One region of the Xenorhabdus bakwenae genome, then DNA from elsewhere that is predicted to be linked to it. Evidence: predicted binding sites of a transcription regulator. Region 1 holds the regulator's gene; the other holds the start of a gene.
What was found. The regulator LexA, encoded in region 1, represses DNA repair genes until DNA is damaged. The targets are predictions, from matches to a motif close to TNCTGTATGTACATACAGNA.
Positions count from the first base shown of each region.

Region 1 (16,799 bases):
CACTCAATACATGATAGAGTTCCTGGGCACTGGTGGTGATCATATCGCCGCTGTCTTGAATATAACCCTCTTCACGCAACGTATTGACCGAGCAAGCAAAAACGGCCTTATCAAAGAACTCTGGCGCATTGATGCCATGCAGCACTGACAGACGTTGTGCCAGCATCCGGCTCTCTTTTTCCAGTACACCACGGCTGATTTCAGGGGTGGCATTCAACAAAGAGAGCGTAATGGCATAACGTTGCAGTGTTTCCCTGATGCCTGCTGCCAGCAATTGCAGTGGGCGAATACGCGCAGGATTCAGCACCAGCATTTCTTGCTCTTTGTTGCAGATAAGGCATTGGTGCGCCAGCTCATCAATCAAGGTATTGACGACGTCCGGGAGCGTTTCCTTACTGTAACGCATGAAAAGTTCCTGCTTGATCAGCGGATAAATCAGTGCTACCTGTCTGAGCAATTCACTGCGACTAATGCGGCGGTGATGCATAATAATACTGGTAATCAGGGATGGCAGGATCAGTAAGTGCTGGATATTATTACGATAATAAGTCATCAGTACCGCGCTTTCACGTGGCAGGATAATAATATCGCCCAGGCCGTCTTTCTCAACCTCAAACTTATTCATCATAAGAGCGTGATCTAACAACTCTTCTGCGGTTTGGTTTGGCACCGTGATATCGTTAGTGTAAGGCACATTACGCAGTAATTGCAGATAGCAATCTAACTGCTCAATAAGTTGCTCGCGTGTAAGTGCTCGCTGACGTGATGATAACAGTGCTGTAGTGCATAAATTGATAGCATTAGCTGCGGCAGCATTATTGATATTGACCATAATATTGTTAGCCAGTTTACTGACTGTTGGCGTCAGCCATGTTGGACGCTGAGATTCTATCGGGTCAATGGAGTCACGCCACTCTGGTACATGCTGATTCAGGTATTGTATCAACGGGATCGGTTCACCAAAATTTACGTAACCTTGTCCCAGATTACGTAATTTGCGCAACCCTCGAACCATCTGGAAAAAGCTTTCTTTTTCCTTGGTGGCTCCGCGCAGCTCTTTGGCATACGTTGCCACTTCCATCACATATTCATAACCGATATAGATCGGCACAATCGTGATGGGACGAGATTCTCCCCGCAGCATGGCTTGCAGGGTCATGGAAAGCGTCCCCGTTTTGGGATCAAGCAAACGACCAGTACGGGAGCGTCCTCCTTCGACAAAGTATTCAACCGAATAACCGCGGGTAAACAACTCACCGAGATATTCACGAAAGAGGGTTGAATAGAGCTTATTGCCTTTAAATGTACGGCGGATAAAGAACGCACCAAGACGACGGAATATCGGCCCGGCAGGCCAGAAATTCAGGTTAATACCCGCAGCAATGTGTGGTGGAACCAGCCCTTGGTGATAGAGCACATAAGAGAGCAGAAGGTAGTCCATATGGCTGCGATGGCAGGGAACATAAACCAGTTCATGACCATCCTGTGCCAACTGGCGAACTCGTTCGGCGTTATGGACATTGATGCCCTGATACAAACGGTTCCAGGTCCAACTTAAAACCCGGTCGGTCAAGCGTACGGTTTCATAGGAGAAATCCGCAGCAATCTCTTCCAGCATATTGATAGCATTCTGCTTTGCCTTTTCGGGAGAGATTTTCTTGCTACGGGATTCATCAGCAATCGCTTTTTCTATTGCTTTTGATGTCAGTAACTTGTTGAACAGATCCTGCCTGGCAGGCAAACGAGGTCCAACAGCCGCAAGACGTTGGCGGGAATAGTGCATCCGGGCCACACGGGCGAGTTTATTGGCGATGATATTATCTGTGCCATGTTCGTCGGCCATACGGCGTAAAGACACCGGAGTGGAGAAACGAACAAAACTATCCCGTCCAAGCCATAAGATCGCAAAAAACTTCTGCACGCCATTTAGCAAGCGTAATCGTGGGGTTGTATGCCCTTCTTGCCCTTCGCGCCCAGGGGATCGGCCAAACATGACGGAAACAGGCACCATCTGGATATCCAGATCGGGATTATTACGATGCAAGTCCAGATAGGCATGGAAAATTTTCACAGATTCATGTTTTGGTGCATAACAACGGAACACACGTGGACCGTTATCAATAAAGACACAACTGGGCAGCTGTGTATCACTAATTTCCAAAGGATTCAACGGATCAGGCAGATCTTGCGCCAGACATTGTTGACGCAGAGTCAATAAGTCTGTTTTTGAGCGGTACGGTAATATGTACAAAATAGGCCGAGTCGTATCAAGACGCAGCTCCGCAATAGGATCCGTAGGGATTAGTTTACTTTTTACTAAAAATTTTAGTGGTAAATTCAATAACTTATAATATATTTTACGCCAGCCTGACATAACTGCTTTAAGCCTCTTGTTAGCAACGCATCGCAAGGATACCAGAAACGGGTTTTGAGATCTGTGGAAAATAAGACAATAATAAGAGCTAAAAGTTATATAACCATACATTTAATAAGTTCATTAAAGAAAATTTTTATGGCAAATCAATCAACAGGTTTGAATCGCATCATTAAAGCGGCTGGGTATTCGGCGAAAGGAATCAAGGCAGCATGGCAAAATGAAGCGGCATTTCGGCAGGAAACAATGGCCGCCATACTTGCGATCATCATTGCATTTTCTATAGATTTTGGCTTACTTGAAAGACTCCTTCTGATTGGCGCTGTTATGCTGGTGGTCATTGTCGAAATCCTCAATAGTGCCATAGAGTCAGTCGTGGATCGCATCGGTAGTGAATATCATGAATTATCAGGTCGAGCGAAAGATATGGGGTCTGCGGCGGTATTGCTCAGTATACTTTTGGCGCTGTTTATTTGGGGAATGATCTTTTGGTCGCATTTTATGCGTTGAGGTAGCGTATTTTTTCAGCAAACTATGTTAGTTCGCTGCTTTTACATGTTGACCGGTTCCCAATTCGGCTTTACCTGTATATACTCACAGTTTGACTGTATAAACAAACAGGGGGCGAAATGAAAGCATTAACTGCCAGACAGCAGCAAGTCTACGACTTGGTGCGTGACCATATTTCGCAGACGGGTATGCCACCAACACGTGCTGAAATTGCAGCGCGGCTTGGTTTTCGTTCACCTAACGCAGCAGAAGAGCATTTAAGGGCTTTGGCGCGTAAAGGGGTGATAGAGATTATCTCTGGTGCATCCAGAGGTATCCGTTTGCTTCTTGAAGAGGATGATGGAGGAGCAGGATTGCCGCTGATCGGTCGTGTTGCTGCTGGAGAACCACTGCTGGCTCAGGAACACATCGAAAGTCACTATAAGGTTGATCCTGAATTATTCAAACCAAGTGCTGATTTTCTGTTACGTGTCAGAGGGATGTCCATGAAAGACATTGGGATTATGGACGGAGATTTACTGGCTGTGCATAAAACACAAGATGTTCATAATGGGCAAGTCATTGTGGCGCGCATTGAAGATGAAGTCACAGTAAAACGCTTCAAACAAACAGGAAACAAAATTGAACTGATTGCTGAGAATCCAGAATTTAAACCCATTGTTGTTGATTTGAGCGAGCAGAATTTCACTATTGAAGGATTGGCAGTCGGCGTTATTCGTAGCGGGGACTGGTTCTGATTGTAAAGGCGGATAATTGCAGTTTGCCATTCTGGGGCGGTCATTTTCCCAGTGTCCGTTAAACTTAAGTTTAACGGACACTGGGAAAATATATGATTATATTAGTTATGATCGCCTCATTGCTCAATTTGTCTTCAAGTGTCTTTTCTTATTTCTTTTTATTTTCTTCAACCGAATGATTGTGCTGGCATATATCACGCTCTGTACAGGATTCAATCTCATGGCAGGAAGAACACATGCCATGCACTTCTATCACGCTATTTCGCAAGTGAAATCCCGTACCTTGTGCTAGCTGTTGGATAGCTGATTCAATATCCTTTGCATCCTTTTCGGTTACTGAACCACAAAATTCACAGATAAACATTGCCGAAGTATGGCAAGGCTCTTCAAAATGATGGCAAAGCACATAGCTATTTGTAGATTCTATTTTGTGAATAAAACCTTGTTCCAGCAGAAACTCCAACCCACGATAAACTGTTGGAGGCTTGGCTTGTGGCTCGACTTCACGCAATAAATCCAGCAAATCATAGGCACTTATCGCGCTAGGTTGTTCAGTGATTAAGCGAAGAATTTCAAGGCGTTGAGGTGTTAAACGAACCCCTCTTGACAGGCAGATTGTTTCAGCCTGTGCCAGTAACTTTTTTTGATTGATAGTTTTCATTACACCTCTCACCCCGACACGATGCTAATGACTTTAATATTATCATGTTTTTTAACCTGAGAGTGGGATCTCTATGATGTTCAATTCTCGTCTGATGTGTAACATACCGGTGAAGACGAGTGGCCCACTTGTCATGATGAGATACTTGAAAATAAAGTTAATCCGTAAATAAGAACAATAAAATGGGCTGAAAAACGGAGAAAATAAAGCTGAAAATATTGGATAATATCCAGGTGCTTAAGTTAATTTATCCGCCAATTATATTGGGAATTAAAATTATATGTTTTTTAAATATGTAATTCTTCATAATTAACACTGAAAATAGTATTCTCCATTACTAATATTAGAGATGGTTTATAATGATATATAATATAAGGCTGTTTATTCTAATGGTTTCACTTAAGAAAGAAAAAAATTACAACATTAAAAATTCTAAATACATCTTACTTAATTAATGGATTAAAAATGAAAGAATTATTGCAAAACCACCCGAATAATAGAAGATTTCCTGTTAATGGTTTTAGGATAATCAAAAATATCCTCAAGGAAAAAAAGGGAGTGACATTTCTCAAGCCTGTTCAGGTAGTTGGCTTTAGTGTTCTTTGGATTGCAACACTTTTGTTAGGGGGATTATCGATCGGAATAACGATACTGATCCTTGATGCTAATAACGTACCTTCAAAGGGATACATACTTTGGGCTAGTTTGATTGGCTTGAGCTTACTTGGTATCTATTTCTCCACTTATAGTTTACAACGCATCAAAAATCTCCCTATTACTGAACAGAAACGTTATTACTTACAGGCAAAGTATTCTGTTTTGCCGGAAGAAAAACGTCAGGCATTGCGTTTGCATATCGTTAGTTGTTATTACAATGGTTTTTGGACAGAAACATTAGAACATTACCCTTTAAAAAGCCGTGTTTCTCGTGATAATTACCAATACCGTATCTTGCCCTTATCTGATGCAGAGCCTCACCAATCTCAAGTCTATACAGATTGGGGAATACTTGATGAAAAAGACTATTGGAAAGTATTGCATGATTTATGGGCGGGAATGCACTCAGAGCGTTTTGCGGTTGATGCGGTTTTTACCGATGGAGAAATGTTTAAGGTACTTGGCAGTTTAATTGAAGAGCCAGAGGAATATGTACAGCAATGTTCTCGCTCAATTAATGGACGCCCACCCGCTTTACTTTGGGGATTTGATCTCTGGCGAGCGATTGTTTTGAACCGAAATTGTTTTGCTGCGGGCTATATTAGTGAAGAAACAGCGTGGAAAAATATACTAAAAACAGCCGATTATGTTTATGAAATCTTTGGCAGCTTTGATGAATTCCATACGAATTATCGGTTAGGTAATGCCTATTGGAATCGGGATTTTGACACAGTGAAAGGGCGCTTGAAAGCGTTTTGGCTTTACAAGGAACACTGTGACTGGCCGATGGCTCAGTTACCCTGGCCAAACCCGAAAGGTATATTTATGGAACAATATATGAAAGATGGTTTTGCTGATGCGGTCAATTCCATATTGCGCGATCAACAAATGGAAGATTCATTTGACGACGAAGTAATGGATGAGGAGTATAACCATACCGAAATTCGTGTATTGCATTAACAGCCTGTAGGGATAGGTATGTATACTCTATGACACAAAGGAACAACGACAAAAATACTACAAGTACAAACATGGCAATATATGAATTAACACAGGATACGTTAACAGAAGTTGAAATGACTTCATTTGAGGCAGAGAAGCTGAAGGAACGACAAGACATCCAGCGTCTTTTAAGATCGCAAATTGGAGCTATTAGTCCAGATACATTAGTGATTGCAGAAGAATATAGTCATTTTGTTGGCTCTAAGCGAAGCCTCGATTTACTTGGTATCGATAAGTCTGCCAATCTCGTCGTCATAGAGCTTAAGCGAGATGAAGATGGTGGTCATATGGAACTTCAGGCGATTCGGTACGCAGCTATGGTTTCGAATTTAACGTGGGAGCAAGCTGTTAGTGCCTACAGGGAATTTTTGAATCAAACGGGACAGTATATTGATGCTGAAAGTTCGCTGTTGGATTTTCTAGCCTGGGATTTTCCTCAACATAATGATTTTGCTAAAGAAACGCGTATCGTTTTAGCTGCTTTTGGTTTTTCTAAAGAGATTACGACATCGGTTTTATGGATGAATGATAGAGGGATGGATATAACTTGTGTTCGTCTTCAACCTTTTCGAGTAAATGAAAAACTTTTATTGAATGTTGAGCAAATTATTCCTCTTCCCGAAGCGGTAGATTACCAGATAGAGGTACGCCATAAAAATCGGGAAAAGAGAGTTGTTAGCAATGAAAAAGATCACTCATCACTTAATCTGTATGTTAATGGAATTCTTTACCAGCAAGGTTTCCGTAAGTCAGATATTGGTTTTTATACAGTTAAGGCACTTGAGGATCATAAATTAATTGATGAGTCTGGTTTTCACTATCTCCGAAATAATAAAACTTGTTCGTTTCAGTTGCTGAAAAAATATGAAGAAATTAAAGGAACTGAAGACAAATACAAAAAGTATCGTACTCAGTTAGAGCCTGAGTTTGCTTATCAAGGTGGGGAGTATTACATCGCTAGAAATTGGAGTCTTTCTAGTACAAATCGATTTATTGATGAAATTCAAGAGAAATTCTCGTCATTACATTTTGAATGGAGCTAATTCAAGCATTCATTTTTGGTTGCGTTTGAAGCGATCCTTTTTGCTTTGTATAATCGCCCGTCGTGGATAATTTGGGGGAGTTTGTGCTCCCCTTAATATCTCCTAATGGCTGAATAAGCCGAAATAAACCAGAATATAAAGTGGCGATATCGGCGCTATCTTTTTGATTTTTAAACGAGGTTTGTGATATGCACCCATCATCCCGCTTTTCCGTTGCACCCATGTTGGACTGGACTGATCGCCATTGCCGTTACTTTCATCGTTTATTGAGTAAGGAAGCCCTGCTTTACACGGAAATGGTTACAACGGGGGCGATTATTCATGGCAAAGGGGATTATCTGACCTATAACGAGCAAGAGCATCCATTGGCACTGCAATTGGGAGGTAGTGATCCTCAGGCATTGGCGCAGTGTGCCAGGATCGCGCAGGAAAGAGGTTACGATGAAATCAATCTGAATGTGGGTTGCCCTTCTGATCGTGTGCAGAATGGCCGCTTTGGTGCTTGCCTGATGGGAGAAGCAGCGCTGGTAGCTGATTGTATTAAGGCAATGCAGGATGTCGTGGATATTCCTGTTACCGTTAAAACTCGCATCGGAATTGATGAACAGGATAGCTACGAGTTTTTGTGTGATTTTATTGATATTGTTGTGAAAAATAGCAATTGCGATAATTTTATTATCCATGCACGTAAAGCGTGGCTGTCGGGTTTAAGCCCGAAAGAAAACCGTGAAATTCCACCTTTGGATTACCCGCGAGTCTATCAATTAAAACGGGATTTCCCCCAACTGACGTTTTCAATTAATGGCGGCATTAAATCGTTGGAAGAGGCCAGGCAGCATTTGCAGTATATGGATGGCGTGATGATTGGACGAGAAGCCTACCAAAATCCATCCATTCTGGCACATGTGGATCGTGAGTTGTTTGACCAAACAGTTCCAGTGACCAATACGGTTGAGGTGGTTAAGGCGCTTTATCCTTATATTGAACAAGAGTTATCAAAAGGCACTTATTTAGGGCATATCACCCGCCATATTTTAGGCATTTTTCAGGGAATTCCTGGGGCACGTCAATGGCGTCGTTATTTAAGTGAAAACGCCCATAAGCCGGGCGCTGATATTATGGTTGTTGAAAAAGCGTTGGAAATGGTAACAGAGAGGATGTAAATCCACTCAGGTATTTTGCCTGAAATCATGGGATCAATAAGCTGGAGCCGTGGGTTGCACGGCTTTCCAGTGTCTGGTGTGCTCTTACCGCTTCGCTCAGTGGAAATTTCTGGTTTTCTGGTACATCCACATTGATCTTGCCACTGGCAATTAAAGCAAATAATGTCTTGCTGGCTTCTGCTAACTCTTCGCGGGTGGTGATATAGCCATTAATAGAAGGGCGGGTGAGAAACAGTGAACCTTTCTGGGTGAGGATACCCAAATTCACTCCGGTTACTGGCCCTGAAGCGTTACCAAAACTGACCATCAACCCTTGTCGTTTTAGGCAATCCAGTGAATCCAGCCATGTCTCTTTGCCAACAGAATCGTATACGACACCCACTTTTTCCCCGCCAGTAATAGCCAGGACGCGTTCAACAATATTCTCGCGACGATAATTGATGGTTTGCCATGCTCCTGCTGCTTTGGCGAGTACCGCTTTTTCGTCTGAACCTACTGTGCCAATCAATTTCGCGCCCAGTGCTTTTGCCCATTGGCAGGCAATTAAACCAACACCACCGGCGGCGGCATGAAATAAAGTGGTTTCTCCTGCCTGAAGCTTATGTGTCAAATTGAACAGATAGTAAACAGTCAAACCTTTTAAAAATGACGCAGCTGCTTGTTCAAACGAGATCTCATCTGGCAACAGAGCTAATTTGCTTTCAGGAACGTTGTGTATTTCACTGTAAGCCCCTAAGGCTGACTGGGCATAAACCACACGATCACCGACTTTAATTGATGTCACATTAGAACCAACTTTAGTGACAATGCCAGCGGCTTCCGTTCCCAGGCCGCAGGGCAGGCTGGCTGGTGGATATAAACCACTGCGTATGTAGGTATCGATATAATTAATACCGATAGCTTTGTTTTCGACTTGTACTTCATCGGGAGCAAGATCAGCAGGTGTAAATTCACAATATCGGAGTACTTCTGGGCCGCCAGTGGCGGATAATTCGATGTGTTTTGCCATGGTAACTCTCTCATTATGTTAGAAATATTGGGAACAGACTCGCATGTTTGCAATGAAATAGCTGCAAATAGCGCGTTAATGTATCTGAAATCATTACAGACTATATATAATTACTCAAGGCTGTTTTCATGGCGTATACTGATACCCTGTTTCGTTTTTTGTTTAGTGGATTGATGCGGTATACATGGCTGGAAAAAAACCAACTAACAACAGTATGGCTGAACCAAAAGATCGCCAAGTGGAAGGGCTGAAACTTCCACCACACTCTTTGGAGGCAGAGCAATCCGTGTTAGGCGGTTTGATGCTGGATAATGAACGTTGGGATAATGTATCCGAACGGGTTAGCTGCAATGACTTTTTTTAGCCGACCACACAGACGTATTTTCGCTGAAATGCAGCGTTTGCTCGAAACGGGCAAACCTATCGACCTGATCACATTATCGGAATCTCTTGAACAGAATGGCGAACTCGATAATGTCGGAGGGTTTGCCTATCTTGCTGAATTGTCGAAAAATACCCCAAGTGCGGCGAATATCAATGCCTATGCTGATATTGTCCGTGAACGTGCGGTAGTACGCGATATGATCGCGGTCGCTAATGAAATTGCCGATGCGGGATACGATCCACAAGGGCGAACCAGCGAAGAACTGTTGGATTTGGCTGAATCACGCGTATTCCAGATCGCAGAAAATCGGGCAAATAAAGACGAGGGTCCGAAAGGTATTGAACAGATCCTGGAAGAGACCGTTGAACGAATTGAACAGCTCTATCAGCGCCCGCATGATGGCGTAACTGGCGTTTCTACCGGCTATCAAGATCTGGATAAGAAAACCGCAGGATTGCAAAAATCAGATTTAGTTATCGTAGCGGCGCGTCCTTCAATGGGTAAAACGACTTTTGCGATGAACCTGTGTGAAAACGCAGCTATGATGCAGGATAAGCCTGTTTTGATTTTCAGCCTTGAGATGCCCGGCAACCAGATCATGATGCGTATGCTGGCGTCCCTGTCCCGCGTAGATCAAACACGTATTCGTACCGGTCAACTTGATGATGAGGATTGGGCACGCATTTCCAGTACGATGGGAATTTTGCTGGAAAAACGCAATATGTATATCGATGATTCATCCGGTTTGACGCCAACAGAAGTGCGTTCCCGTGCACGACGAATTTTCCGCGAACACGGTGGACTCAGTTTGATTATGATCGACTACCTGCAATTGATGCGAGTCCCTTCTTTATCCGACAACCGAACACTGGAAATTGCGGAAATATCCCGCTCACTGAAAGCGCTGGCAAAAGAACTTCAGGTGCCAGTTGTTGCACTCTCCCAGCTTAACCGTGGCTTGGAACAGCGAGCTGATAAACGTCCGGTTAACTCCGATCTGCGTGAATCAGGCTCTATCGAACAGGATGCTGACTTGATCATGTTTATTTATCGTGACGAAGTTTATCACGACAACAGTGAACTGAAAGGTGTGGCAGAAATCATCATTGGTAAACAGCGTAACGGCCCTATCGGTGCAGTAAGGCTGACGTTTAATGGTCAATGGTCACGATTCGATAATTATGCCGGGCCAAGTTACAGCGACGAATAAACCTAAAGGCCTATCACACATGTTCAAATGACTTCAATAATCAACATCGAAGATAGGCTATTATTTATCAAACCTGACTGAAAAATTATAAAAAAGGGGATGGAATGAAAGCGGCTACTGCGGTTATTGACCGCCACGCTCTGCGACACAATTTGCAACAGGTAAGGAAGCAGGCGCCTGACAGTAAACTGATTGCAGTTGTGAAAGCAAACGCCTATGGACATGGTTTATTGGAAACTGCGCGAACAATGGAAGATGCTGATTGCTTTGGTGTCGCTCGCATTGGGGAAGCGCTGGCCCTGCGCCGTGGTGGGATCGTCAAGCCAATCTTACTCTTGGAAGGTTTTTTTGAAGCGGCAGATCTGGCTGTTTTAGTCGTTAATCATATTGAAACCGTGGTGCATAGCATTGAGCAGCTTGAAGCGTTAGAACAGGCAGATTTATCCCACCCGATTAAAGTGTGGATGAAACTCGATACAGGTATGCATCGTCTGGGGATCAGGATTGATGAAGCAGATGAGTTTTATCAACGCCTGAGCCGCTGTCGTAACGTTGAACAACCCGTTAATCTCATTAGTCATTTTAGCCGTGCAGATGAACCTACAGTTGAAACGACCCAGCGGCAAATCGAGCGCTTTATGGCATTTATTGCGGATAAGGTGGGTGAAAAATCCATCTCTGCATCGGGGGGGGTTTTATTATGGCCAAAGGCACACTTAGATTGGGTTCGTCCCGGCATCATGATGTATGGTGCCTCGCCAATGACGGAGAAAACTGCGGCTGACTTTAATTTACTCCCTGCAATGACACTCAAATCCGGCTTGATCGCGGTACGTAAGCACAAAGCGGGTGAAGCCGTGGGATATGGTGGTACGTGGAGTAGTGAATGTGATACATATCTTGGTGTTGTGGCGATGGGATATGGTGATGGATATCCCCGCAGTGCACCTGCCGGTACACCAATATTTCTTAATGGTCGGGAAGTCCCCCTTGTTGGCCGTGTATCTATGGATATGATTACGGTGGATTTGGGACCGGTATGTCAGGATAAAGTGGGTGATGAAGTCATCCTTTGGGGGAATGTCCTGCCTGTTGAAAAAATTGCAGCGCATTCGGGAATTAGCGCTTATGAGCTGATTACGAAACTGACTTCACGTGTTGCAATGGAATATCTAGACGAATAATCCGGGGCAGTTATATTGTCTGTTATTGTATTTTTAATCAATAACACAATAGCAGGGAGTATAACGTAATGTTCCAGAATGTTGATGCGTATGCAGGCGATCCTATCCTATCGTTAATGGAAGAATTCAAAAACGATCCCCGCGCAGAAAAAATAAATCTGAGCATCGGGCTGTATTACGATGAACAGGGTATAACCCCAAAATTACAGGCTGTTGCAATTGCTGAAAAACAAATAAACGCCTTGCCACAGTCTGCTTCCCTTTACCTCCCAATGGAAGGGTTACTTGCCTATCGTACGGCAATTCAGGAACTGCTGTTCGGCAAAGATCACCCATTATTAAACCAACAGCATATTGCCACGATTCAAACACTGGGCGGCTCAGGCGCATTAAAAGTAGGGGCTGATTTTTTACACCGTTATTTCCCTGATTCTGAAGTATGGTGCAGTGATCCGACGTGGGAAAACCATGCCGCTATTTTTGCCGGAGCCGGTGTCAAAGTGAACTATTACCCTTATTTTAATGATAAAACCAAAGGGGTAAAATTTGACGAAATGCTGGCAACATTCAAGCAATTGCCCGCAAAAAGCATCATTTTGATGCATCCTTGCTGTCATAACCCAACAGGTTCCGATCTCACCAATGAACAATGGGATCAGGTGGTTCAGGTTGCAAAAGAGCGGGAATTGCTTCCTTTCCTTGATATCGCTTATCAGGGATTTGCTGATGGTATGGAAGAAGATGCCTACGCGATCCGCGCAATGGTCAATGCGGGTTTAGCTTGTCTGGTCAGCAACTCATTCTCGAAAATTTTCTCACTGTATGGTGAGCGTGTTGGTGGATTATCAGTTATCTGTGGCGATGCGAAAGTGGCTGAACATGTCTTGGGACAATTGAAAGCGACGGTGCGCCGTATTTACTCCAGCCCACCAAATTTTGGCGCGCAGATTGTTGCCAGGGTATTGAGTAACCCTGAATTAAAAAACCAGTGGCTGGATGAAGTTGAGCGGATGCGCTTGCGTATTCTGGAAATGCGAACAGTATTGGTAAGTGCCTTGCAACAAGCGCTACCAGAAAAAAAACGTTGATCATTTACTGAAACAGCGTGGAATGTTCAGTTATACCGGATTCAGTCAGGCACAAGTTGATAGATTACGTGAAGAGTTTGGTGTCTATCTGGTCGGTTCTGGCCGCGTTTGTATGGCTGGCGTGAATCATCACAACGTACAACGCATTGCAGAAGCGTTTGCTGCGGTGAGTTAGCCATTTTGATTACCTGCACGTAAAGAAATTTAGAGAAAAGAGCCTGATTGAAAACATTCAGTTGAAAAAAGCAGAAGGCTACTGGAATTATGTAGCCTTCTGTTTTAATAGTTTCAATATAAATAAAAATTACTTTTGCAATAATTGATAGAATGTTGGGTTATCATCACATTGCCCACTACCACATTCCAATAGGGTAGAAACCAAATTGGCTGCAATCAAAAATGCGAACAATCCCATGACAAATTTGCCTAATGTTGGGGGTGTGTATCTTGCTGAATCAACATTGCCTGCTTTCAGAGGCATAATAGCGGCGATAGCAATAATAGTCAGGATAGAGAGAATTGCAGCCCAGGTATAAAAATGCAGGCCGAAGAAAGTTGAACCATATCCCGTATCTCCCGGCATGATATGGAGAGAAACCTGACGCATGGCAATGAAACCAGTCACAATGCAGCCAAGTAGTGAAAGGCTATAATGGGAATTTTTTATGCCGAAATAAATATTAAATAAAAATCCAAAACCAATCATGATAATGCCTGCTCGCTGCAATAAACATAATGGGCAGGGAAGTTCAAAACGCGCTAATTGATAATAAAATGCGACGATCAAAACAACACTAATACCTAACAATCCCAGAATATTCAAGGCCATTGCAAGGTTAATATTACGGGGTGCTGACATTGTATTATTCATTACGGCCTCCGATTAGAAAGAAAGGTTCAATGCATCAGTGGCATGGTATTTGAACCAAAATACCGTGATGATGAATAAAGCAAACCACAGGGTATACGTCAGCTTTTTTTTGCCGGTAATGATAGTGATGATGATAACTAGCGCAATTAAGAACGGTAAAAACATGTACATGTTTAATCTCCATTATAAATTCGAAGCATATGTAATGTCATTATGGCATTAATACTTTGGTCATGTGAGCATTAATAATATTAGAACAACAATACAATACCATATGAATTCAGGAAAAATTGTTTCATCTGAATTGGCGGTAAGAAAAAGCATTTCTACACGTAGGAAGATGAATCTGATTAATAATTGTGTGGAACATAAATAAAAAACTCCCCACATAGTGGGGGAGGATTGTCAGCAATTTAGTTGCGAAATTAATAAATTAATTTTGTTCAAGTACCGATTTCAAAAAGCGAGCCGTGTGAGACTTTTCACACTGAACCACTTCTTCTGGGGTTCCTGAAACCAATATTTCACCACCGCCGCTACCACCTTCAGGGCCAAGATCGACAATCCAGTCAGCAGTTTTGATCACATCCAGATTATGTTCAATAACGACAATCGTATTTCCTTGATCCCGCAATTGATGCAGAACGGACAATAGTTGCTGAATATCCGCAAAATGCAGGCCAGTTGTTGGCTCATCAAGAATATACAGTGTCTGGCCTGTACCCCGCTTGGATAATTCCCGTGCCAGTTTTACCCGTTGAGCTTCCCCGCCAGAAAGTGTCGTTGCGGATTGGCCCAGACGAATATAGGAAAGACCGACATCTATCAAAGTTTGCAATTTACGGGAAAGGGCAGGAACTGCATCAAAAAACTCACGAGCCTCTTCGATGGTCATATTCAGCACTTCATTAATATTCTTGCCCTTATATTTGATTTCCAGCGTTTCACGATTGTAACGCTTACCCTTACATTGGTCACAAGGCACATAAACATCAGGCAAAAAATGCATCTCAACTTTAATTACGCCATCGCCCTGACAGGCTTCGCAACGTCCGCCTTTAACGTTGAAACTGAAACGCCCCGGTGTATAGCCACGGGTACGGGATTCAGGAACGCCTGAGAATAACTCTCTGACAGGCGTAAATATGCCAGTATAAGTGGCAGGGTTTGAACGAGGGGTTCTGCCAATCGGGCTTTGGTCAATATCGATCACCTTGTCAAAATGCTCAAGACCCTGGATATCGATATAAGGCGCAGGATTAATATTTGTGGCCCCGTTCAACTGACGCTGCGCGATAGGGAACAGCGTATCGTTGATCAACGTTGATTTACCGGACCCGGAAACCCCAGTAACACAAGTAAACAGGCCAACAGGCAGTTTTAATGTCACCTTTTTCAGGTTATTGCCTTTTGCGCCAATCAATTTCAGCATTTTATCTGGATCAACAGACACGCGCTGCTCTGGAATAGCAATTTTACGTTCACCACTGAGGAATTTTCCGGTGAGCGATTTGGGACTCTCCATGATATCGCTCAGTATTCCTTCGGCAACAATCTCGCCACCATGTACGCCCGCGCCCGGTCCGATATCAATAATATGGTCAGCCGCACGGATGGCATCTTCGTCATGTTCGACAACGATAACCGTGTTGCCTAAATTGCGCAGGTGCAGCAAGGTTTCCAGCAAACGCTCATTATCCCTCTGATGCAGACCAATGGAAGGCTCATCCAGCACATACATCACACCGACAAGACCCGCACCAATCTGGCTCGCCAAACGGATGCGCTGGGCTTCCCCACCGGAAAGCGTTTCTGCGGAACGGGAGAGCGTCAGGTAATTCAAGCCAACATTAACCAAGAATTTCAGGCGATCACGGATCTCTTTCAGGATTTTTTCGGCAATTTGGGCGCGTTGTCCACTCAGTTTGATATTTTGGAAAAATGCCATTGTATGACCGATGCTGAAATCCGAAATTTGTGGCAGCGTCGTATTTTCAATAAAGACATAACGCGCTTCCTTACGCAGTCGCGTTCCATCGCAGGAAATGCAAGATCGATTGCTGATATATTTTGCCAACTCTTCCCGTACTGCGGTGGATTCCGTTTCTTTATAGCGGCGTTCCATATTATGCAGCACACCTTCGAACGGATGATGACGAACCGTCACATCACCACGATCATTAGTGTATTTAAATTCGATGGATTCTTTACCTGAACCGTATAAAACCACTTTCTGAAGGGTTAGGCTCAATTGATTAAACGGTGTTTCGATATCGAATTTGTAGTGTTCTGCCAGTGATCTTAACATTTGAAAGTAATAGAAATTACGGCGATCCCAACCACGAATCGCCCCGCCGGCAAGGGAGATCCCTTCATTCTGGACAACACGTTCGGGATCAAAAAATTGCTGAACCCCTAATCCATCACAAGTAGGGCAAGCACCAGCGGGATTGTTGAAGGAAAACAGGCGCGGCTCCAACTCGCTCATACTATAACCACAGGTTGGACAGGCAAAATTGGCGGAGAAGATCAGTTCTTCGGCCTGTGTATCATCCATATTGGCAATGACGGCAGTACCGCCGGAAAGTTCCAATGCAGTTTCGAATGATTCCGCTAATCGCTGGGCGAGATCAGCACGCACTTTAAAGCGGTCGACGACGACTTCAATAGTGTGTTTTTTCTGTAATTCGAGTTTTGGTGGATCGGAGAGGTCACACACTTCACCATCAATACGGGCACGGATATAACCCTGTGCCGCGAGATTATCCAGCAGCTTGGTATGCTCGCCTTTACGTTCTTTGACGACGGGAGCCAGTAACATCAAGCGTTGGCCTTCTGGCAGTGTCAAAACGTTATCGACCATCTGGCTGATCGTTTGTGCCGCCAGGGTGATATTGTGCTCAGG
Region 1 covers NZ_CP119194.1:3,328,995-3,345,793, forward strand. Annotated here, with positions in the region: gene plsB (glycerol-3-phosphate 1-O-acyltransferase PlsB) at 1-2,374, opposite strand, end outside; gene PXH59_RS16575 (diacylglycerol kinase) at 2,513-2,884, shown strand; gene lexA (transcriptional repressor LexA) at 3,004-3,621, shown strand; gene zur (zinc uptake transcriptional repressor Zur) at 3,770-4,282, opposite strand; gene PXH59_RS16590 (DUF1266 domain-containing protein) at 4,748-5,899, shown strand; gene PXH59_RS16595 (PDDEXK family nuclease) at 5,971-6,984, shown strand; gene dusA (tRNA dihydrouridine(20/20a) synthase DusA) at 7,173-8,147, shown strand; gene PXH59_RS16605 (quinone oxidoreductase) at 8,173-9,156, opposite strand; partial or broken gene dnaB (replicative DNA helicase) at 9,341-10,751, shown strand; gene alr (alanine racemase) at 10,856-11,935, shown strand; partial or broken gene PXH59_RS16620 (amino acid aminotransferase) at 12,004-13,198, shown strand; gene PXH59_RS16625 (disulfide bond formation protein B) at 13,328-13,894, opposite strand; gene PXH59_RS16630 (DUF5993 family protein) at 13,907-14,065, opposite strand; gene uvrA (excinuclease ABC subunit UvrA) at 14,328-16,799, opposite strand, start outside.

Region 2 (16,799 bases), 1.8 Mb from region 1:
CTTCCGCTGTTGGAATCAAAGCATAATGACTGCCAGATTCTTCTTCCAATGGTCTGGTATGGAACAGATCTTCACCAAATTTAGGTAACTGACCTGTACCATATAAAGAATCATGGTTAACCAGATAAGGAACGTAAGTTTCCAGATAACCATGCTGCTCTGTATGCAGATCCAGCATGAACTGGGCGATGGCACGGTGCAGACGAGCGATCTGCCCTTTCATAACGACAAAACGTGAGCCAGTTAATTTAACCGCAGCCGCAAAATCAAGGCCGCCTGTCAGTTCACCCAGAAATACATGGTCTTTGATTTCAAAGTCATATTGGCGTGGTTCACCCCAACGGCTAATTTCCAGGTTATCACTGTCATCTTTTCCGTCCGGACAAGAATCATCTGGGATATTCGGCATGCTTAATGCGATATTACGGATTTCAGCCTGCAACGTTTCCAGTTCAGCTTTTGCTGAATCCAATTTTTCTCCCAATTGATTCACTTCGTGACGCAGTGGTTCAATATCTTCACCACGGGCTTTCGCTGCACCAATAGCCTTCGATCGGGAATTACGTTCTGCTTGCAGGGTTTCAGTTTCAACTTGTAAAACTTTGCGGCGCTCTTCTAGTTTGCGCAGCATCTCCACATCAAGGGTATATCCCCTGCGAGCCAGTTTTTCGGCGACTGCGTCTAGCTCATTACGCAGTATATTTGGATCGAGCATGCTAGTCCTGTGCTTGTTGTTATTGAAAAATGGTTATTGAAGAATCGTCAAAAACTACAGCTTTTCGCTGTAATTTGGCATTGTTGGATATAAACCTTACCGTAACAGGAAAATTAACGATAGCGTTTTATTGGGCTATTTTGATCCTGTTCCATTAACCAGTTTAACTTTTCACCTATCTTACCCTCCAGCCCTCTGGCAGCCGGATAATAATAACGTGTTTGTGGCATTTCTGGCGGAAAATAGACTTCACCGGCGGCATACGCATTCGCTTCATCATGGGCGTAGCGATACTCTTCACCAAATCCAATTTCCTTCATCAGCTTAGTCGGGGCATTACGTAGATGGGCAGGAACGTCATAATCCGGTTTGTTTTGCGCATCCGCCATAGCTGCCTTGAATGCGGTATAAACAGCATTACTTTTCGGTGCACAAGCAAGATAAACAATTGCCTGTGCGATCGCCCTTTCTCCTTCAGCCGCTCCTACACGCGTAAAACAATCCCATGCAGCAATAGCGATCTGCATTGCGCGTGGATCAGCATTACCCACATCTTCAGAAGCAATTGCCAGTAACCGACGGGCAACATAAAGGGGATCACCGCCTGCGGTAATAATTCGGGCGTACCAGTAAAGAGCGGCATCAGGTGCTGAACCACGGATTGATTTATGCAAAGCAGAAATTAAATCGTAATATCGATCACCTTTATTATCAAACCTGGCACTTCTTTCTCCGCTCACTTCTTTCAATAATTCAGGCGTCAAAACCCGTTGCGCTTGCGCATTGCTTTCTGCCATGTCTGACATCATTTCCAGCAAATTCAGTGAGCGGCGTGCATCTCCTGCCACAAGCTCTGCTATCATCTGGCGAGTATTATCTGGTAATACGATATTTTGCCCGCCAATGCCATGCTCTGTATCATTAATGGCCTGAATAAGTACCTGTTCAATTTCTGCCTTCGAAAGTGATTTCAATAAATAGACACGAGTCCGTGACAACAAAGCTGAATTTAATTCGAAGGAGGGGTTTTCGGTAGTTGCACCAATAAATGTGATTGTACCGTCTTCAATATGGGGTAAAAACGCATCCTGCTGACTTTTATTAAATCGATGAACTTCATCAACAAATAAGATGGTTCTACGCCCTGAATTACGATTTTGTCGTGCTCTTTCTATGGCTTCACGAATTTCTTTTATGCCAGAAGTGACTGCTGAAATACGCTCAATATCAGCTTGCGCGTAATATCTAATAATTTCAGCCAGTGTTGTTTTTCCTGTTCCGGGCGGTCCCCATAAAATCATGGAATGAAGATGACCGGCTCGGATTGCTCGCGGCAAAGGTTTTCCTTCCGCCAGTAAGTGTTGCTGACCGATATATTGATCTAATGTGACTGGCCGCATTCTTGCGGCCAGTGGCTGAAATTCATTTTGTGAAAAATCGAGAGAAAGATTGTCCACTTAAACCTCACTGGCGTTGATCATCCAGCGTGACACCTTCCGGTACGGTAAATTTGAATTTCTCCGTATCCACGTTTACATTTTGCTGCCCTTTCAACTGGTAAGCACTCTTTTGCCCATCCTGTTCAACAGCAGTAAATTTTTGGATTGTTCCTTCTGGTGTCACAGTAATTGAAAAATGTTTTAAATTGCCATTGGCACGATGAGGCGTCAGCTCAAAGCTATTACCGTTTTGCATAACCTTGTACTGTTTCCAGTCGGCAGGATCATTGCGGGCAATCAGCATAAATGGCGTGTTTCCCGTTACTTCTTTTAACCAATTCGCCGTCACCTGTTCAACAAAAGGATTATAAAACCACAGCGTCTTACCATCAGAAACCAAAACACTCTCATCTGGTGATGTCATATGCCAGTTAAACAAATTAGGGCGTTTGATCCAAAGTTCTCCCTCTCCTTTTTGGACCGTTGAACCATCATTGCTAGTCACTGTTTGAGTAAAACTGGCATGAAAACTATTCACCTTTCCCAAGCGCCCTTGCAAATCCTGTGTCGCATCAGCCCAAGCAGAACCTATGCTCACCCCCATCATCAGGCAACCAATCAACATCAGTTTTTTCATGTGTGAGATACCTTCAATTCGTTTTATTATCAGCTATCAATTGCCGATACTGTTTACATTTCACAGCGATAATTAATGTTCATGGGGCGGAGGTGCCAAAACTTCACGATTGCCATTATGCCCAGGTGCACTCACTATCTGTTGTGCTTCCATTTGTTCGACAATCCGGGCTGCCCGGTTATATCCAATCCGGAATTGACGTTGCACGCCCGAAATAGAGACACGACGTTTTTCGACCACAAATTCAACCGCTTGATCAAACAGGGGATCTAGCTCTTCATCGCTATCAAATCCCATACTGCCTTCACCATCTTCTCCCCCTTTGACAATACTGTCTATATATTGAGGGCGGCCACGAGCTTTCCAGTCATTCACAACTTCATGCACTTCTTGATCGCGCACGAATGCACCATGAACACGTACAGGAATGGAAGAGTTTGGTGCCAAATAAAGCATATCCCCCATACCAAGCAATGATTCTGCACCACCTTGATCAAGAATGGTACGGGAATCTATTTTACTGGATACTGTAAATGCAATACGTGTCGGAATATTTGCCTTAATCAGTCCGGTGATAATATCAACAGAAGGGCGCTGAGTTGCCAATACTAAGTGGATACCTGCTGCCCGTGCTTTCTGAGCCAAGCGTGCAATTAATTCCTCCACCTTTTTCCCGACTGTCATCATTAAGTCGGCAAATTCATCAACCATAACAACAATATAAGGCTCTTTTTTCAGCATAGGATGCGTTGTATCCATACTGTCACCGGGTTTCCAGAACGGATCAGGGATCGGTCGCCCCATATTTTCAGCTTGCTTGATCTTGTCGTTATAGCCCGCAATATTGCGCACCCCCAAAGCTGACATCAACTTATAACGTCGCTCCATTTCATTTACACACCAACGCAATGCATTGGCTGCATCTTTCATATCGGTGACAACTTCAGTCAATAAATGTGGAATGCCCTCGTAAACCGATAACTCAAGCATTTTCGGGTCAATCATAATAAAGCGAACATCCTCTGGTTTCGCTTTATACAGAATGCTGAGGATCATCGCATTGACCCCTACCGATTTCCCCGAACCCGTCGTTCCTGCTACCAATAAGTGAGGCATCTTACCCAAATCAGCCACAACCGGCTGCCCTGCAATGTCTTTTCCTAAGACGATGGTTAACGGTGATGGGTTATCACGGAATTTCTCACAGTCCAAAACTTCCCGCAGATAAACTGTTTGGCGTTTTTTATTGGGTAATTCCAAACCAACATAAGGTCGTCCCGGAATAACTTCCACGATACGGACGGCTACCGCTGAAAGCGAACGCGCGAGGTCGCGTGATAAGTTAGAAATACGCGAAGCCTTCACTCCAGGAGCTAAATCCAATTCAAATCGTGTGATAACAGGCCCTGGAGAGAATCCAACAACATCCGCTTTAACGCGATAATCATTCAAACGCGCTTCAATTAAACGAGAAGTTTGCTCAAGCGCAAACATATCAACCGGTTCTTCTTCCGCTGGTGGTTCTGCCAAAAGATCCAAAGAAGGCATCGGCGTCGTTGGCTTTGGTAATGGCTGATCATTGCGCATCAAAAATGGATGGAACAGGCTATCTTGCTGCGGTTGCTGCGGTTGCTGCGGTTGCTGCGGTTGCTGCGGTTGCTGCGGTTGCTGCGGTTGCTGCGCAAAAATATGCTGATTTCTCGATTCGTGAGAATCAAGCGCCGTCGCTATATTTTTTTCCTGAGCTTGTTGATTCAGTGGCTCTGTTGGCATAAGTACAGATTCAGTAGGCGCAGGTTGATTTACTTGGTAACGTTCACGTTGCTGTTGCTTAAATGCTATCCGCAACGCTTCTTCCTGTGCTTTTTGTACGTCTATCGGCTGTTCGTTTACTATTTGTTCGTTTACTATTTGTTCGCCTATGATCTGGCGATCGGCGCTATTTTTCGTACACTCATCAGCTGCCGTTGGTTGCTTATGTATCAGCGTACTTGCTTCACGAGACGCTGACTCTCTGTTTCCTTCCTCAAAATCAACACCATAGCGCTCACGTTGCTGATAGAGGAATTGCTGACGCAACATGTCTTGCTGTTGGGCATCCATTCGCTGTTCATTAGCTTCTGCAACCAACTCATTCAGCCTCTCTTCTTCTTTTCGTTGCATGTGTTCTGCCAAGCGGTGAGAAGGCACTTTTATACCATACAATTCGCGACGGGTTGGGATCCTAACCGGATTAGGGCGTGGCATTTCAGGTCCAATACCTTGTTTAATCTGTGGATTCTTTACCACAATAGCAGAACTCGCAATATCCGCTGCCGTATTTTTCAAATGAACATGATCATTTGCAGGAAGAGTAAATGTCTCTGTTACATCATCTTGTGAATGCGTATTTGTGTCAGCAGAACTGTTTGTGGATAGATTTGAAATCGCCTGAGAAGAGTCATCGGATTGTGGATTGGTATCTGATTGGTCATCATCCGGTAATTCAAAAGAATAGCGAACCGGTTCCTGTTCCTGTTCCTGAAATTGATCCAATGCTGGAGAGGTTGGAGAAGCGGCTGTAGGCTGTAACGCTGAATCTGTATTAGCTAATTCGGTTAATGTTGGCGCTGTCAATAATACATCATCTTCATCTGCGTCTGGCATTTCAGTAGCAACCGCAGATTTAACGATTTCAGGTTTATCTGCTTGCTCTGCGGGTTTTTGTTCACTGGCTGAAAGTTCAGAACCTAACGTATTCTCTAAATTGTTTTCGTCATATTCAACATGATTACGGCCACGATTGACGACAAAACTCAGTGAATCCAGAATAACTGCACCAATTTTTTCTGCAATCGTAAGCCATGACCACCCTGTAAACAATGTGAATCCAACGATCCAAATACCAAGCAGGGCCAATGTTGCCCCCAGGGTGCTAAACCAGGGCAGAATCGCATTGCTGAATAAATTACCAATGACTCCGCCCGCAGCAAAGTCATTTAAATCATCAATATTGAGGGCAGCCAAACCACATGACGTCAGTATCAGGGCTAAAGCACCAATAACGCGTAATGCAAGTGTGAAGAAATCAATGTACTCTTGCCTATCTTTCTGACGGAAAGCATTCCAGCAACCTAACAACATAAAGGGCGGGACTGCATAGGCAAGAATACCAAATGCCGAGAATAGCGTGTCAGATAACCAGGCACCAACACTGCCCCCCCAATTGTGGACGGGTTCATGCCATGACGTCTGTGACCAACTGGGATCAGATGGATTGAAGCTGATAAGCGCTACCATCAAGTACACAGCACAGATAGCAATAACCAACAAAACGGCTTCCAGAAACCGGCGGCCACTACTTATCTTCTTTAATTTAACACGTTTGTCTTCTGTATATTCCTGGTTCAAGAAAGGCTCTCCAGGTTTTTCTGTTGATTAAACGGAACAACGCTGAGGGTAGCTCAGCGTTGAAACTGTATGCATAAACAGGAGTGTACCTAAGTTTTTCCTGTTTTGCATCTGTACATTTTAGATGAAAGTTTAGCGAGTCTTAATCACTAAACGATTACTCTGCTTCACCTCTTCCATTACAACATAAGTACGGGTGTCATTAACACCAGGAAGACGTAACAGAGTTTCTCCGAGCAATTTACGATATGCAGACATATCTGGCACGCGTGTTTTCAGCAAATAGTCAAAATCACCAGAAACTAAATGACACTCTTGGATTTCTTCTAGTTTCTGAACAGCGGTATTAAATTGTTCAAATACATCTGCTGCACCCCGGTTCAGCGTAATTTCAACAAATACCAGCAATGATGCATCCAAATAATGAGGATTCAGCAAAGCCGTATAGCCAGAGATAAAGCCCTGACGCTCTAAACGACGCACACGTTCCAAGCAAGGTGTGGGTGACAAACCAACTCTCTTGGATAACTCCACGTTAGAAATACGACCATCTTTTTGCAACTCGTTAAGGATATTACGATCTATACGATCAAGATCTTTTCCTGGACGCTTCTTATTATCTATCATCTTATTGCTCTCTCTTTAATATTCCTACACCTAAAACATTTTCCCTATCTCTTTCAATCGGTTGAGCTGGAAAAGATGTCTTCAAAGGTTAACGCTCAATCTGCAACCAAGGTTTAAGAACTACTACAACTCTAGAAACAATCTCCCAGAATACGATTCCCCAGACCATAATCTCCCAGAATTCGATTAATTATCCCTTTTGCCTTCCAAGTTGCTGCTATGTTAGCTGTGCTCACTCACCCCAATCACTCAGTTACTCATATATCAGCCACTCATCACTCATATTAGTTTCTATGCGCTTGAGGGTTTGTTCCCTTGCCGCCGCACGACAACTTGGATCCATTAGGAATACGACACGATTTACCAGAACATTGTCTCTCAGAAACATCATTTCCCAGAACACGGTTTCTTAAGATACCAGCTCCCAAAACACTAAGTTTTTCAGAAACAAATTAACGGCAATTTTTATATTCTATGAGAAAATCACCCATCCTAGTTTGTCTATTTTATAGAAACAATTGATTAGCAGGAGAGATAATTATCTCTTGCACTGATGTTTTCGCAAATGCACAGCCGATTGTCAAAGTAAATGAACAAAAATCAGAACAACCTGCCAAATAAATTTTCAGTAAATCGTTTCGATAGCTTGTTTTATGTCTCATATGTATAAATGATGTTCAATTCAGAAAGTTAAACAATCGTCTCTTACAATACGATTACATCATAGTTACTATCTATCGGTAAAATCGTTAATAACATGAATATTTTATCTGATAATTGCTTTTTTTAACTTATTATTTCTCCTACAATCCCCAAATCTGCAATATGCGATAATGGAAATGAGGTATTCATGAGCACAGCCAAACACAGTAAACTTATCATTCTTGGCTCAGGTCCTGCTGGCTATACCGCTGCGGTGTATGCAGCCCGCGCTAATCTAAATCCCGTCCTCATTACCGGGGTTGAAAAGGGCGGCCAATTGACCACCACGACTGAGGTTGAGAACTGGCCCGGAGATCCTGAAGGGCTGACTGGCCCTGGCTTGATGGAGCGCATGTTCCAACACGCCGAAAAATTTCAAACAGAAATCATTTCTGACCATATTCAGAAAGTTGATTTCTCAAACAGACCATTCCGCTTATTGGGTGATGATCAGGAATATACCTGTGATGCTTTAATCATCGCGACAGGAGCATCTGCCCGTTATCTCGGATTGCCTTCCGAGGAGGCTTTCAAAGGTCGTGGGGTATCTGCCTGTGCAACATGTGATGGATTTTTCTATCGCAAACAAAAGGTTGCTGTAGTCGGTGGAGGCAATACTGCCGTTGAAGAAGCACTGTATTTGGCAAACATTGCCTCTGAAGTACATTTGATTCACCGTCGTGATACTTTCCGTTCAGAGAAAATCCTGATTGACCGTATGATGGAAAAAGTGAAGAACGGCAACATTATTCTGCATACTGATCGTACGTTGGATGAAGTTCTGGGTGACGATATGGGGGTTACTGGCATCCGTATCCGCGACACGAAAAGTGATAATACCGAAGAACTGGATGTTACCGGCGTTTTCATCGCCATCGGCCATAGTCCAAACACAGGCATCTTTGATGGCCAGCTGGAACTGGAAAACGGCTATATCAAAGTCCAATCTGGCTTGCATGGTAATGCCACCCAGACTTCTATTCCTGGTATCTTTGCCGCTGGAGATGTGATGGATCATGTGTATCGCCAAGCTATCACCTCAGCAGGCACGGGCTGTATGGCTGCACTGGATGCTGAACGTTTCCTTGACGGGCTGGCAACTAAATAATCTATCTTTCCCAAAGCGCTATTCCGGTAGCGCTTTTTAACAGGTAACATACAGCTTGTTTTGATATTCCGTATCATCACCCGCTAATCAGAAATTTATCTTATGGACAAAACAAGACAATCTGAACTGGTTCGATGGCTGAAACAGCAAACTGCGCCTGCCCGTCGGTGGCTTCGTTTATCAATGTTCCTTGGCTTAATCAATGGATTGCTGATTATTTCTCAGGCCTGGCTCTTAGCGACAATCCTGCAAGCCCTGATTATGGATAATGTTCCCCGTGAAAACCTTATCGACCAATTCCTAATGTTGGCTGCTATTTTTGCATTACGAGCGATTGTCAATGCTGTTCGGGAGCGTGTCGGATTTATTTGTGGCAAAGTTGTACGCCAACATATTCGCAATATGGTACTGGATAAACTTGAACAACTAGGTCCACTGTGGGTTAAGGGGAAACCCGCCGGAAGTTGGGCAACCATTATCCTAGAGCAGATAGAAGACATGCAGGATTTCTACTCTCGCTATCTACCTCAAATTGCTCTTGCTACGATGATCCCTATCTTAATCCTGATTACTGTATTTCCAATTAATTGGGCCGCAGGATTGATTTTATTTGTAACCGCGCCATTGATTCCGCTATTTATGGCATTGGTGGGTTTAGGCGCCGCAGATGCTAATCGGCGCAATTTTGTTGCTCTCAGCCGATTAAGCGGTAATTTTCTCGATCGTTTACGGGGTTTGGAAACGTTGCGCCTGTTCCATCGAGGGGCAGCGGAAGTTGAACAAATCACCGAGTCAACAGAAAGTTTTCGCCGCAGAACGATGGAAGTTCTGCGCATGGCATTTTTATCTTCCGCGGTTTTAGAATTTTTTGCCGCAATTTCTATTGCCGTTGTTGCTGTTTATTTTGGTTTTTCCTATTTGGGAGAATTGCACTTTGGTAGCTATGGCGTAGGTGTTACGTTGTTTGCAGGTTTCCTCGCGTTAATCCTCGCACCCGAGTTTTTTCAACCACTGCGCGATTTAGGTACGTTTTATCACGCCAAAGCCCAGGCAATAGGGGCGGCAGAATCTCTCTTCACCTTACTTAGCAGCGATGGAGAACAGATCGCAAGGAGTGGCGAGCAAATACTATCAGATAAAGAACCCGTTACCATTGAGGCCTACGGACTGGAAATTATGTCCCACGATGGACATTGTCTTGCTGGCCCTTTGAATTTTACCATTGATAAGCGCCAACGGATTGCTCTGGTTGGAAAAAGTGGGGCGGGAAAAAGTTCATTAATCAATGTATTGCTGGGATTTTTACCTTATCATGGTTCCTTGAAAATCAATGGCATTGAGTTGCGTGAACTCAACCTCACCAAATGGCGTGAACGCTTAAGTTGGGTTGGGCAAAACCCACACCTGCCAGAACAGACACTGCTCGATAATATTCGTCTTGGTCAATATGACGCAACACAAGAGCAAATCAATGATGTGATGGAACAGGCTTATGTCAATGAGTTTATTAACGACCTTCCAGATGGTATTAATACGGTAATAGGTGACAATGCTGCTCGTCTGTCTGTCGGACAAGCCCAGCGTATTGCGCTAGCGCGAGCATTGTTAAATCCTTGCCAATTATTGCTATTGGATGAACCCGCCGCCAGCCTTGATGCCCATAGCGAACAGCGTGTGATGATGGCCTTAAATCAGGCCTCGCATCAACAAACCACATTACTGGTTACTCACTTGCTAGAAGAAACGCTGGCATATGACCAGATTTGGGTAATGGAAAATGGATTGCTTATAGAACAAGGTGATTATCAAACTTTAAGCCGGTCTCAGGGTGTATTTTCTCGTTTGTTATCTCACCGTAGTGTGGAGCTTTAATCATGCGTGTATTACTTCCATTTCTCGCGCTCTATCGCCGCCATTGGTTTCTCATCAGTTTAGGTATGCTATTGGCGATTGTGACGCTGCTAGCCAGTATTGGCTTGCTAACACTCTCGGGTTGGTTCCTTGCCGGCACAGCCCTGGCTGGGTTCGCTGGGTTATATACGTTTAACTATATGCTGCCTGCTGCCGGTGTTCGCGGTGCTGCCATTTTTCGTACTGCGGGTCGTTATGGTGAGCGGCTTGTCAGCCATGATGCAACATTACGGGTATTAGCTCATTTACGTGTTTTCGCGTTTCAAAAAATACTGCCTCTTTCTCCTGGAGGCATTGCTCGTTTTCGTCAAGGTGAATTGCTAAATAGGCTTGTTGCTGATGTCGAAACACTGGATCATTTGTATCTGCGAGTTATTTCCCCTGTTCTCGCTGCTTTCGTCGTCATTTTCGTTCTGACATTCGGCCTGAGCTTCCTTGATTTCACCCTCGCCTATACTATTGGCGGTATTATGTTAGGGTTGCTGCTGGTATTACCTTACGTGTTTTACCATGCAGGAAAACCTTATGGCAGAAACATGACTCAACAACGCGGTCAATATCGTACATTACTGACCAGCGCCTTGCAGGGGCAAGCTGAATTAAGTGTGTTTGGTGCCCTCAAACGCTTTCGTCAATCCATGACAGAGATTGAAAATGATTGGTTGAAAAACCAGCAAAAACAAGCCGGTTTAACCGGCCTTTCACAAGCTATCATGATTTTTTCCACCGGTATGACAGTGACGCTGATACTGTGGCTAGCGGCGGCAGGTGTGGGAGAAAATAGTCAGACGGGCGCATTAATCGCACTGTTTACATTTTGCACCCTTGCTGCGTTCGAAGCACTTGGCCCAGTCACCGTGGCATTCCAGCACATGGGGCAAGTCATTGCATCTGCGACTCGTGTTTCTCAGTTGATGAATCAAAAACCGGAAGTCACCTTTCCTTCTCATGGACCGCAAGCAAATAGCGATCTCAGCCTTGAAATAAAAAATGTTGATTTCACCTACCCGGGCCAGCCACAGTCAGTATTGAAAAATATCTCTCTATCCCTGACATCCGGCGAACATCTTGCTTTACTGGGAAAGACAGGGTGCGGAAAATCCACGCTTTTGCAATTATTGACGCGGGCCTGGGATGTCAATAGCGGTGAGATTCAACTCAATCAGCACCCGATCGCCCACTATGATGAGTCAACATTGCGTTCAATGATGTCTATCGTTCCCCAGCGGATACATGTTTTTAGTCATACTTTGCGTGAAAATCTCTTATTGGCAAAACCAGGTGCTGATGACGCTGAATTAACAACCGTACTGCAACAAGTAGGTTTAGGATACTTGTTAGACACTGATAAAAAGCTAAACTGTTGGATGGGAGAAGGTGGACGTCAGCTTTCCGGTGGAGAACAACGGCGCCTGGGTATTGCCAGAGCATTGTTGCACAATGCCCCTTTAATGTTGCTGGATGAGCCAACTGAAGGGCTTGATGCCGATACAGAACAGCAAATTCTGGCGCTGCTACACCGTAGTTGCCAGCACAAAACCTTGATTATCGTTACCCATCGACTCACAGGCTTACAATTCATGGATCGAATCTGCGTTATGGATGAAGGACGCATTATCGAGCAAGGTAAGCATGATGCGCTGCTGGCTCAACAAGGGCGTTACTATCAATTTTATCAGCGGCAACAATTTTATCAGCTACAGAGCTATCCTGAGCAAAGGTGATGCAACTGATGTCGATAGCTCAACTGGGTAACTCATATGAATTCCCCCATCCCACTAATGCGCTGGTTGAACCTAATGGTTTATTGGCATTTGGCGGAGATCTAAGTGCAGAACGTTTACGAGTAGCGTATCATGGGGGGATTTTTCCGTGGTATTCGCCTGATGAGCCGCCTTTATGGTGGTCTCCCGATCCCAGGGCCGTGTTAATTCCAGGAGAATTGCATATTGGCCGAACACTACGTCGATTTATTCACAAACATACTTACCAAATTACGGTAAACTATGCTTTTGATGAAGTGATATATCATTGCGCTCAACGACAAGAAGGCACCTGGATTGGGTCAGATGTTCAAAAAGGTTATCAAACCTTACATAAAGAAGGATTAGCCCATTCAATTGAAGTCTGGCATGACCATCAACTTGTGGGTGGTTTATACGGCGTTTGTGTCGGTACACTATTTTGTGGTGAATCGATGTTTAGTAAAATGGAGAATGCTTCCAAGTGTGCTTTTGTTGCATTCTATCACCATTTTTTACGTCATGGCGGCCAACTATTTGATTGTCAGGTGTTAAATCACCATACAGAATCATTGGGCGCTAAAAATATTCCGAGAGAAAAGTTTCTCCAGTATCTTTATCAATTAAGAAAGCAGTCATTGCAATCAGGCTGCTGGTCTGTACAAAAGCTGGTTTTATAATCATCTCTTAGAAAGAGATGCTGTTCATGGTGGGAATGTCACTAGCCATCATAGTATCGTAGGTAAAATGATGGCTTAAAATACGACATTCCTTTACATAGTGATGGTTTTTCGGCATTATCTTGCCGGTTAAAAACTATGGTTGTTACATTTAGAGGATTAGATGGCCAAAGAAGACACTAATTTTGAAATGCAAGGTACTGTTTTAGAAACACTGCCAAATACTGTGTTTCGCGTTGAATTAGACAACGGACACATTGTCACTGCTCATATCTCAGGAAAAATGCGCAAGAACTATATCCGCATCCTGACAGGAGACAAGGTTACAGTTGAGCTAACTACATATGATCCGGAAAAAGGACGCATTACTTTCCGTAGCCGCTGATTAAGATATCCTAGCACCACAGGTGATCGTATTTTTCAAAATTCACCTGTGGTGTAGCTGCTAATTTTTACTTTTTATCACCAGTCAGTTACCCGTTTCTATCACTGATACTATTTGTGCTTATTCCGTTTATATCGATATAGCATGTTACAATACAGCATCTTCTGATCTCTTTTTATTCGATTTTTGGGCACGCTTAAAATCGTATACCAATATCTGTTTAGCTTTATCAAGTTTAATCTTGACTGAGCCGCCACGCACCAAAGAGCCAAATAGTAACTCATTCGCCAGTGGTTTTTTGAGATTGTCCTGAATGACACGGGCCATAGGTCGTGCTCCCATCGCCTTATCATAACCTTTGTCACATAACCATTGGCGGGCTGCTGCACTGACTTCCAAAGAGACGCCTTTTTCATCCAATTGGGCTTGTAACTCGACAATAAATTTATCAACAACTTGCTGAATAACTTCAGGAGAGAGCGCATCAAACCAAATGATGCTATCAAGACGATTGCGGAATTCAGGTGTGAAAATCCGTTTTATCTCTTCCATACCATCCGGGCTATTATCCTGTTCAGTGAATCCAATGGATTTACGCTGTATTTCACGTACCCCTGCATTGGTTGTCATCACCAAAATAACGTTGCGGAAATCCGCCTTGCGGCCATTATTGTCAGTCAATGTACCATTGTCCATCACCTGTAACAGCAGGTTAAAGACATCAGGGTGGGCTTTTTCAATCTCATCCAGTAACAAAACAGAATGAGGATGCTTGATGATTGCATCGGTCAATAATCCTCCCTGATCATAACCAACATAACCCGGAGGAGCACCGATTAAACGACTGACAGTATGACGTTCCATATACTCTGACATATCAAATCGCAATAACTTGACATTCAAAACCTTGGCAAGTTGAACTGTGACTTCTGTTTTCCCCACTCCTGTTGGCCCTGCAAACAAGAAAGATCCTACTGGCTTATGATCTTGCCCCAATCCAGCACGGCTCATCCTAATGGCTTCCGTCAAAGCAGTAATCGCTTTTTCTTGACCAAAGACCAACATTTTCAAACGCTCATCCAGTGTCTTCAATACATCTTTATCACTGGCTGACACCGTTTTTTCTGGAATACGGGCTATGCGGGCAACAACAGTCTCAATATCGGCAACATTGATCGTCTTCTTACGGCGGCTAGCTGGCACTAATCTGGTCCTTGCACCAGCCTCATCAATAACATCAATGGCTTTATCCGGTAAATGACGATCGGTAATATACTTCACAGATAACTCGACTGCTGCCCGGATGGCCTTCGCTGTATAACGAACATCATGATGTACTTCATATTTAGCACGCAGCCCATTGATAATTTGTACCGTTTCTTCAGAAGAAGGTTCAAGAATGTCAATTTTTTGGAATCGACGAGCCAAGGCCCGATCTTTTTCAAAAATATTGCTGAATTCGTGGTACGTCGTTGAACCAATTACCCGTATACGCCCACTGGACAACAGCGGTTTAATGAGATTAGCTGCGTCCACCTGCCCACCCGATGCGGCACCTGCGCCAATAATAGTATGGATTTCGTCGATAAAGAGAATGCTTTTACTGTCCTGTTCCAATGTTTTTAACAAAGACTTGAAGCGCTTCTCAAAATCACCGCGATACTTTGTTCCCGCCAACAATGAGCCAATATCAAGAGAATAGATGGTACAATCCAGCATCACTTCGGGAACATTCTTTTGCACAATACACCATGCAAGCCCCTCAGCAATGGCCGTCTTACCCACACCCGATTCGCCAACAAGCAGAGAATTATTTTTGCGGCGACGACAGAGCACCTGAATAGTTCTCTCCAATTCACTCTGACGGCCGACAAGCGGATCAATTTGTCCTTTCTGTGCCAATTGATTCAGATTAGTCGTGAAATTTTCCAACCGATCTTCACTAATTACCGGCTCTTCCTGAACTGGATTGATACTGTGGTGAACATCATTATCTGATTCATCTTTGCGCGTTCCATGAGAGATAAAGTTCACAATATCCAAACGACTGACGTCGTACTTACGTAGTAAATAAGCAGCCTGGGATTCCTGTTCACTAAAAATAGCAACTAAGACGTTCGCCCCAGAAACCTCCGAGCGCCCCGAAGATTGAACATGAAATACCGCACGTTGCAAAACACGCTGAAAACTTAATGTAGGTTGTGTATCCCTGTCATCGTTTTCAGATAACAAGGGGGTGGTTTGTGCAATAAAACTTTCTAATTCTTGGCGTAACATCGCCAAATCGACTTTACAAGCCTCCAGTGCTTCTCGCGCTGATGTGTTACTTAACAACGCCAGCAACAGGTGCTCTACAGTCATAAATTCATGTCTGTTATCCCTTGCTTTGGCAAAAGCAATATTGAGACTAAGCTCCAGTTCTTGATTGAGCATAAGCACCTCCTCCTAAATTTCAATAAGCCAGATCAGACCTTTTCCAGCGTGCAAAGTAATGGATGCTCGTGCTCCTTAGCATACATGTTCACTTGCGCAGCTTTAGTTTCTGCGACCTCTGCCGTATAAATTCCGCAAACTGCTTTTCCTTTATAATGGACATCCAGCATTAGTTGCGTTGCTCGTTCAACATCATAAGAAAAGAACTTTTGCAATACGTCAACCACAAACTCCATAGGGGTATAATCGTCATTGTTAAGAATAACCTTATACATTGATGGTGGTTGTAGTTTTTGTTTTACATCATCCTCAATAAATTCTTCAACTTTCAAATCGTTATAAAACTCAGTCATTATTCTTCCGCTGGGTATTAACTGTCCGCTGGATTTTAGTACGAACTCATTCATTCTACTGCTATATATTTTATCACTTCATAAAGCACTCTGCTTACCCCTTCCTTGATTAGCAGAGCAGGATTTTGCCTAAAAATCGGATACCGTTATCTATATCAAACTTTAGTCATTTGAGACAACCTGACGTTGTTTATATGCTTGACGACGTAATGAATTTCACTACAGTATGTTTTATGAACACCGCTTTCTGTCTGGGCGTTTGTTCATATTTTAAAATTTTTAGTGACGCCTAAATCCGAAATCGTGATACGAGGGATAGAGAAGTATGGAAACAGGTACTGTTAAATGGTTCAATAATGCAAAGGGCTTTGGATTTATTTGCCCGGCCAGCGGTGGCGAGGATATATTTGCTCACTATTCAACCATTCAGATGGATGGTTATAGGACGCTGAAAGCGGGGCAAAAAGTGAACTTTAGCGTTCATCAAGGCCCCAAAGGTAACCATGCCAGCCTTATTGTACCTCTGGAAAATGGTTCAAAATCAAAAAATAGTGACCCGATAAATTCGTAATTTCCACGCCACAAATAGACAATAAGCTTATTTGTGGCGTGCTATTTTATTCCCTTGCCAGTGCTTCTATAGGATCGAGGTGAGCTGCATTTTTTGCCGGCAGGAA
Region 2 covers NZ_CP119194.1:1,529,397-1,546,195, forward strand. Annotated here, with positions in the region: gene serS (serine--tRNA ligase) at 1-715, opposite strand, end outside; gene PXH59_RS08085 (replication-associated recombination protein A) at 829-2,172, opposite strand; gene lolA (outer membrane lipoprotein periplasmic chaperone LolA) at 2,180-2,791, opposite strand; gene PXH59_RS08095 (DNA translocase FtsK 4TM domain-containing protein) at 2,864-6,181, opposite strand; gene lrp (leucine-responsive transcriptional regulator Lrp) at 6,314-6,808, opposite strand; gene trxB (thioredoxin-disulfide reductase) at 7,659-8,618, shown strand; gene cydD (heme ABC transporter permease/ATP-binding protein CydD) at 8,721-10,490, shown strand; gene cydC (heme ABC transporter ATP-binding protein/permease CydC) at 10,493-12,253, shown strand; gene aat (leucyl/phenylalanyl-tRNA--protein transferase) at 12,262-12,951, shown strand; gene infA (translation initiation factor IF-1) at 13,115-13,336, shown strand; gene clpA (ATP-dependent Clp protease ATP-binding subunit ClpA) at 13,484-15,769, opposite strand; gene clpS (ATP-dependent Clp protease adapter ClpS) at 15,802-16,122, opposite strand; gene cspD (cold shock-like protein CspD) at 16,448-16,693, shown strand; gene macB (macrolide ABC transporter ATP-binding protein/permease MacB) at 16,740-16,799, opposite strand, start outside.
Region 2: a site for LexA is predicted at 6,245-6,264, ahead of PXH59_RS08095 (DNA translocase FtsK 4TM domain-containing protein). Genes of this name have one in related genera too.